DNA from 2 places in the Paraburkholderia sp. MM5482-R2 genome. Region 2 is predicted to be linked to the other one. Evidence: riboswitches for the same ligand, from Rfam matches in the RefSeq annotation. Region 2 holds a riboswitch; the other holds the start of a gene.
The links. A riboswitch is a leader RNA that binds a small molecule or an ion and turns the genes downstream of it on or off. The one in region 2 is predicted to bind cobalamin.
Positions count from the first base shown of each region.

Region 1 (3,590 bases), on a different contig from region 2:
GCGTGTGCCGCCGCCGACGGCGACGCGACCGATACCGCGGCGATCTGCTCGCGGCTGAACAGTTGCAGCGGCAGCTGATGACGTGAGCAGAATTCGAGCAGACCGGCTTCGTTGGCTTTGGTGTCGATCGTCGCGATCGCGCGGATCTGCTCGAAGGCATTCGATCCGAGCGCTGCGCGGACGGCGGCTTCGATCTCAGCGGCTTTGCTGTGCAAGCGGCAACCGATGCCGACGCTCAGCGTTTTGATCGCGCGTCCGAGTCCGTGTCGTGTCGCGCTCGCTGCCAGTTCGTGAGCAACGCCGGCGTCGCGTTTGGCCGCATCACGCGCCAGCGCGAGCGACGCCACACCGCCGATCACGACGATCGCCGGCGAGCCGAGCCCCGCACGCGCCACCGCCTCGGCGAACTCGCGAAGCGGCGCGAGCACATGACGCTGCTCAGGCCGCGTCGCCGACTCGATCGCCGCGCACGGCGTGTCGGCGGACATGCCGGCCGCGAGCAATGCGCGGGCGATCTCGCCGAGCCGGCGCATGCCCATATAGATCACCAGCGTCATGCGCGTCGCGGCGAGCGCGGCCCAGTCCGGTTCGCCACTGCCGCCGGCGCCGTGGCCGGTGACGAACACGACGCCCTGCGCGTGATCACGATGCGTGACCGCGATACCGAGCGCCGCGGGCGCCGCGATGCCAGCCGTGATGCCGTTGATCACGTCGACTTCGATACCCGCGGCCTGCAGCGCCTGCAACTCTTCGCCGCCGCGGCCGAACACGAACGGATCGCCGCCCTTGAGCCGCGCGACGCTGCGCCCCGCGCGCAGATGCCCGAGCATTTGCGCGACGATGTCGGCTTGCGGCGTCGACGGATGGCCGCCGCGCTTGCCGACGTACACGACTTGCGCGTCGGTGCGCGCGAACTGCAGCACGTCGGGATTCACCAGATCGTCGACGAGCACGACATCGGCCTGCGCGAGCGCACGGGTGGCCTTCAGCGTGATCAGTTCGACGTCGCCGGGACCGGCGCCGATCAGCCAGGCGCGCGTCATCGCGGCGTGCATGGCGCGCGCCATGCGGTGATGGAAGAAGAGACGCGGCGTGCGACAGCGCGCGCGGCGGTGAATATAGAGGTCATGCGGAACTGCGAATCCGGGCACGCGCGATGCCGCGCTGCTACGCCTTCACATCCGTTCCCCGCGGATTCCGGCGGCCGGCGGCGCCGCGTGATGCACGGATGCAATGCGGCACCGCCTCCGCGTCTGGCCGGTATCCGGGCTGGCGGCCTCATGCGCTTCGCCTTCCCGTCCCGGTTTGTGGATTCGCGGGACAGTGGCATCAAAAAACGCATGCGCGGCACGGCGGAATCGAAGGCGAATCGAATCGCGCGCCGCAGGTCGCTTACCGTTGCGGGGACAGCACAGGTTGAACGCGCGAGGCGCTGCCTGTTTCCCGTTTAACTGCACACGCGAGCGCATGTGCGGGCACCAAACGCGCGCATACGATAGCACATGGCGCCTTGCCGGATAAGCCTCGGCGGCGCTTTCCGGCTCGGTGCGTTGCTTGACTGCGCAACGCCGCGGGCCTACACTCGCACGCACTTTGGGTGCTCGCATGCGCGCTCGTGCGCATGCAGTTAAACGGGAAACAGGGAGCCACCTGCTCTGGAGCGGCTAACCTGTGCTGTCCCCGCAACGGTAAGCGAAAAGCGGTTCCGGCTTGATAGCCGGGCACCGCAGTGCCGGCTTCGATGTCCTCGCGCAAGCTCGCGTGGACATTTCACCACTGGACGAGAAACCACTCGGCCGGGAAGGGGAAGCGGCGCTTTCGCCAGCCCGGATACCGGCCCAAAGAAGCAGAACGACCGCCGCGGGGATGCGGCGGCGCGTTCATGACCTCAGTTCCGCTTTCTGTATTTCCGTTGTCGCGGCAATGCCGTCGTTCGTCCCCGTGTCTGGTGATCGCTGGTACTGCTGCGCGTGCTTCATTCGCTCCATTCGCCAGCCGACGCGGACCCACGCGCGGACTTTCCGGCATACCGATCAACGCCAAGGGATGGACCTCACGATGCAAACTCAATTGCGCAAGATCCCCGTCACGATCGTCACGGGCTTTCTCGGCAGCGGCAAAACCACGCTGCTGCGGCACATTCTTCAGCATGCGGGCGGCAAGCGCATCGCGGTGATCGTCAACGAGTTCGGCGAGCTCGGCATCGACGGCGAAATCCTCAGGGGCTGCGGCATCGGTTGCGATGAAAACGGCGTCGAGACCGAAGGGCAATTGTATGAACTCGCGAACGGTTGTTTGTGCTGCACCGTGCAGGAAGAATTTTTCCCGGTGATGGAAAAGCTCGCGGAGCGCCGCGATGAACTCGATCACGTGCTGATCGAAACGTCGGGGCTCGCGTTGCCGAAGCCGCTCGTGCAGGCGTTCAACTGGCCGCAGATCCGCAATGGCTTCACGGTCGACGCGGTGGTGACGGTGGTGGACGGCCCGGCCGCCGCGAGCGGCCAGTTCGCCGATAACCCGCTCGCCGTCGATGCGCAGCGCAAGGCCGATCCGAATCTCGATCACGAGTCGCCGCTGCATGAACTGTTCGAAAACCAATTGTCGGCGGCCGACCTGGTGATTCTGAACAAGACCGATCTGATCGACGACGCGCGGCAGCACGAGGTCGAAGCCGCGATCCGCGCGGAGATTCCGCCGCAGGTGAAGATCGTGCGCGCTCAGCAGGGGCGGCTCGACCTGCATACGCTGCTGGGCCTCGAAGCGGCGTCGGAAGAGACGATCCACCTGCGTCATGACCACCACGGTTCCGCCGACGACCCCGATCATCACCACGATGAATTCGATTCGGTCGTCGTGCAGGCATCCGTACCGTCGCGCGACGCGGCGCTCGCCGCCTTGCAGGCGCTCGTCGAAACCCACACGATTTACCGTGTCAAAGGCTTCGCGGCACTGCAGGGCGCGGCGATGCGTCTCGTGATCCAGGGCGTGGGCCGGCGCTTCGACAGCTACTTCGACCGGCGCTGGCAAGCGGGTGAAAATGGCGACGGCGCGTTGAGCCGCTTCGTGCTGATCGGCGCAGACCTCGACCAGCACGCGCTGCAACAGGCGTTCGACGCGGCGCTCGGCGCGACGTCGAACGCGACGGCATAAACGGGCGCCCCAGCATGCATCTGCTGCGCACGACGCCGGGCGGCTTCGTCGACGATACGCAGGGCGTGATCCGCATCGATCAGCAGCCCGCCGAGATCGTCGTGCTCAGTTCCGCCGACACCACGCTGTCGCTGCTCGCGAGCGTAGTGCCGCGTCTCGGCGACGGCTTTCCGAGCGTGCGGCTCGCGAACGTCACGTATCTGCGTCAGCCTGCCTCGGTCGATTTCTATCTGGACGACGTGTTGCAGCATGCGCGCGTGGTCGTCGTCGATCATCTCGGCGGCGAAACGTATTGGCCGTACGGCATCGAGCAGGTGGTCGCGCTCGCGCAGCGCAAACAGCAAACACTCGCGATGTTTTCCGGCGATCTGCAGGAAGACCCGAACCTGCTCGCGCGCAGCACCGCGAGCGCCGAGTTGTGTCAGCAGCTGTGGCGCTAT
Region 1 covers NZ_JBNDLP010000003.1:1,915,308-1,918,897, reverse strand. Annotated here, with positions in the region: gene OKW37_RS30890 (cobalamin biosynthesis protein) at 1-227, opposite strand, end outside; partial or broken gene cobA (uroporphyrinogen-III C-methyltransferase) at 303-1,043, opposite strand; cobalamin riboswitch at 1,239-1,498, opposite strand; cobalamin riboswitch at 1,579-1,856, shown strand; gene cobW (cobalamin biosynthesis protein CobW) at 2,059-3,150, shown strand; gene cobN (cobaltochelatase subunit CobN) at 3,165-3,590, shown strand, end outside.
Region 1: linked by a shared signal. The riboswitch ahead of cobW (cobalamin biosynthesis protein CobW) and the one ahead of OKW37_RS07985 (TonB-dependent receptor domain-containing protein) in region 2 are both predicted to bind cobalamin.

Region 2 (3,590 bases):
GCCGACGTTCTCCGCGAGGTAGATGCCGGGGATCGTCTGCACGTAGTCGATCAGATTCGTATAGCGCGTCTGGAATGCGTTCAGACGCATCACGCCGAGCGCATCGGTCGCGTACTGCAAACCGGCTTCGACCGAATGACTGCGCTCGGGCTGGATCGACGGGTTGCCGCTGATCGGATAGTACAGATCGTCGAAGCTCGGCGCGCGGAACGAATCCGAATAGCTTGCGGTTACCTTCCAGCGCGACGTGATGTCGAATCCGTAGCCGAGATAGTAACTGTTCGCTCCACCGAAATCGGAGTACTGGTCGCGTCGCACGTTGGCCTGAATCTGGTTGCGGCCGAAGCGCGCGCTGTAGCCCGCGAAGACCGAATCGACGTGACGGTCGGGCGCGGCGAACGTGTCGGAGTCGAGCGTCTGGTCGAGATGCTCGTAGCCGAGTTGCAGCTTCTGGTTCGCGGCGAGCGCGAAATCGTTCTGCCACGTGTACTGGCGATTGTCGGTATCGAAGCGGCCGTTGTAGATGCCATTGGTGTTCGACACGCTGCGGTCGTCGCCCTCGGCGAGCGTGACGTGGGTGGTCCACCAGTCGGTCAGCTTGCCGTTCGCGAATACCGACACCTGACGCACCTTGCTATAGAGATTGTTCAGATCGGTGGGCTCGCCGTACGCATTGTCGTAGCTGTTGTCGTTGTTCGACTGGAAATAGCTGACGCCCGCGTCCCAGCTGTCGGTGAACTTGTGACGCAGCGACGCGCTGATGCTCTCGTTCAGATTGCCGTTTGCGTTCGGATTCGCGTTCGGCGCCTCGAGCGGATTGAGCGACGAAAAGCCGTCGTCCTTCGTGCGCGCGAGCGAGATGTTGATGGTCGTGCGGCCGTCCTGATCGAGCGCGCCGTTCACGCCGGCCGTTTGCGTCTGCGTGTGATAGCTGCCGTAGCCGACCGAAAAATTGAAACGCGGCGGATGATCGCCGCCGTCTTTCGTGAACACCTGCACGACGCCCCCGATCGCGCCCGAGCCATACAACGCCGACACGTTGCCGTTCACCACTTCGACGTGATCGACCTGATCGAGCGGAATCTGCGCGAGTTGAGCTGAGCCGAGACTCACCGAATCGACGCGCACGCCGTCGATCAGCAGCAGCGATTGCGTCGACGATGCGCCGCGCAGAAAGAGGCTCGCGGTCGAACCGGGGCCACCCGTGCGCGAGATTTGCGCGCCTGGCGCGAGTTGCAGCAGGCCGGGCAGATCGGTCGCGGTCGTGTCGGCGATGTCCTGCTGATCGAACTGCGTAGTCTGCGGGATCGCATCGCGCAACGCTTGCGGTCCGCGTTGCGCGGTCACGACGATCGGCGACAGCACGCTGCCCGGCGCATCGGTGGAGGCGGCATTGGCAGCGATTGCAGCGTTTGCGGCGGTAGCATCCGTGGCGGACGATGAAGACGAATACGGCGTCGCAGACGCGGACGCGGGCTCGGCGCTTTGCGCATGCACGACGAGCGGCAGGCTCGCGAACCCGAGCAGCGTTGCGCGGGCGATGGGGGACAGCATGGGATGACATTCCTGTGGATAGCGTGCGCGGCCTGCTTCCCCGCAGGCCGACGCGTCACGAGGCGCCCCCTTGTTTAGCGTTTTCGCGGGGGGACGTCCCTCTTTTCTGGCCGGTATCCGGGCTACGACACATCGATCCCGCCTTCCCACGCGTGACGCGCAGTGGCACACTCGCACGTTGAACTTCCAACCTTGCGATCAGGACCGACCTGCATGAGCACATCACATGCGGTCGCTTACCGTTGCGGGGGCAGCGCAGGTTCGCGCATCCGGTTTTGGCACCGCGCGCGTCCTGCTTCCCGTTTAACTGCGCGCGCCGAGAAGCGCGCGCGGGCACCAGAGTGCGGGAAGTTTACGAGCGGCCTCGCGGGGCGTCAAGAAAGGTCAACCGGAGCGCAATCGGTTCTGTTGAATGCAGGTTATTGTCCGATGGATTACCGGTTTTTTACCTTATGGTCGACGACCCGACACGCAACGAACCTGCACGTAGCGATGCTGTTACGTCTCGAAACGAGACAATTGTCGGAACCTGTAATATTCCGCGCTAAAATGCGATGTCTTTAGAGGACGCAGCACATGCTCACCGAACTCGAATCACTCTCCCAGAACATCGGCAAGCTGATTGCGATCAGCCAGCGCCACAACGAAGCGCGGCTCGCGCTCGAAGAGCAGCTCGCGCAAACGCGTGCCGAAGTGCAAGCCACGCATGCGGAACTCGCGCAATTGCGCGAAGAGCGCGACGCACTGCAGGCGGAACGCGACGCGCTGTCCGCCAAGATCGACGACGCTCAGGTGCGCCTGAATGCGATTCTCGAAAAATTGCCGCGCGCACGCGCGAGCAGCGAACCGGATAACCAGCTCGATCTGCTCGAGTCCGCCCAGCCCGGACACGAGGAAGCGGAAAGCGACGTGAGCCGACACGGAGAAAGCGCATGACCACCAAGCAGATCGAAGTATCGATTCTCGAAGTACCCTATCGTCTCGCCTGCTCGCCGGAAACGGAAGGCGCGCTGCTCGAGGCGGTCGCGCGCGTCGACGCCGAGATGAAGAAAATCCGCAGCGGCAGCAACGTGCGCGGCACCGATCGCATCGCGGTGATGGCTGCGCTGTCGCTGGCATCGGAACTGCTTAAGCTGCAAAGCAGCGTGCGACACGGAGAAGCATTTCCCGCTGAAGAAATCCGGCGTACAATGCAGCAAATGAACGAACAGCTAGGTACTGTGATCGAGCAGTACAGCTTGCAGTAAGCAGTAGTGGGCCGGTTTCGAATCGGTCACGTGTTGAACGGTTTGGGTTGTAGCTTCATCGGTTTAGCTTCCCTGCCTGGTTCGCCAAGGTCATACATTCCTTGAACCAATGCCATGTGCACGGTTGCGGAAATTTGTAGCACGGGTGTGCGCGTCACTCAGTCTGATGTACCCGAAGTGTTGCTAACTGCGACCAATTCTGAACCCTCGGTTCAGGATGCCGGCCTAGCGGCTAAGGCGGGGACCTTATCTGGAACGGCATCGGACTTCGGTTCGATGCCGTTTTTCTTTGGCCGTCGTTTTTTCGTTTGAGCGCCTTTTTCAGGGGCTTTTCCGTACGCGCCTGCTGTTGTTGCGCTTCGTTCAATCTCACACGCTCACTCCGATTCATGCGCTACTGGCTGATGAAGTCCGAACCGGACGAAGCAAGCATCGACGACCTCGCCAACGCACCTCATCGCACCTTGCCGTGGACCGGCGTACGCAACTATCAGGCGCGCAACTTCATGCGCGACGTGATGCAGGTCGGCGACGGCGTGCTCTTCTATCATTCGAGCTGTCCGGAGCCCGGCATCGCGGGCATCGCGGAGGTCTCGTCGACCGCGTATCCGGACCCTACGCAGTTCGATAAAAAGAGCTCGTACTACGACGCGAAATCGTCGCCGGAAACGCCGCGCTGGATGCTCGTCGACGTCGTGTTCAAGAAGAAAATCGCGCTGATTCCGCTTGCCGCGCTGCGCGAGCATGCCGAATTGCAGGACATGCGCGTGCTCGCCAAAGGCAACCGCC
Region 2 covers NZ_JBNDLP010000002.1:1,068,163-1,071,752, reverse strand. Annotated here, with positions in the region: gene OKW37_RS07985 (TonB-dependent receptor domain-containing protein) at 1-1,554, opposite strand, end outside; cobalamin riboswitch at 1,646-1,910, opposite strand; gene OKW37_RS07980 (ATPase) at 2,131-2,490, shown strand; gene OKW37_RS07975 (cell division protein ZapA) at 2,487-2,801, shown strand; RNA gene ssrS (6S RNA) at 2,868-3,049, shown strand; gene OKW37_RS07965 (EVE domain-containing protein) at 3,191-3,590, shown strand, end outside.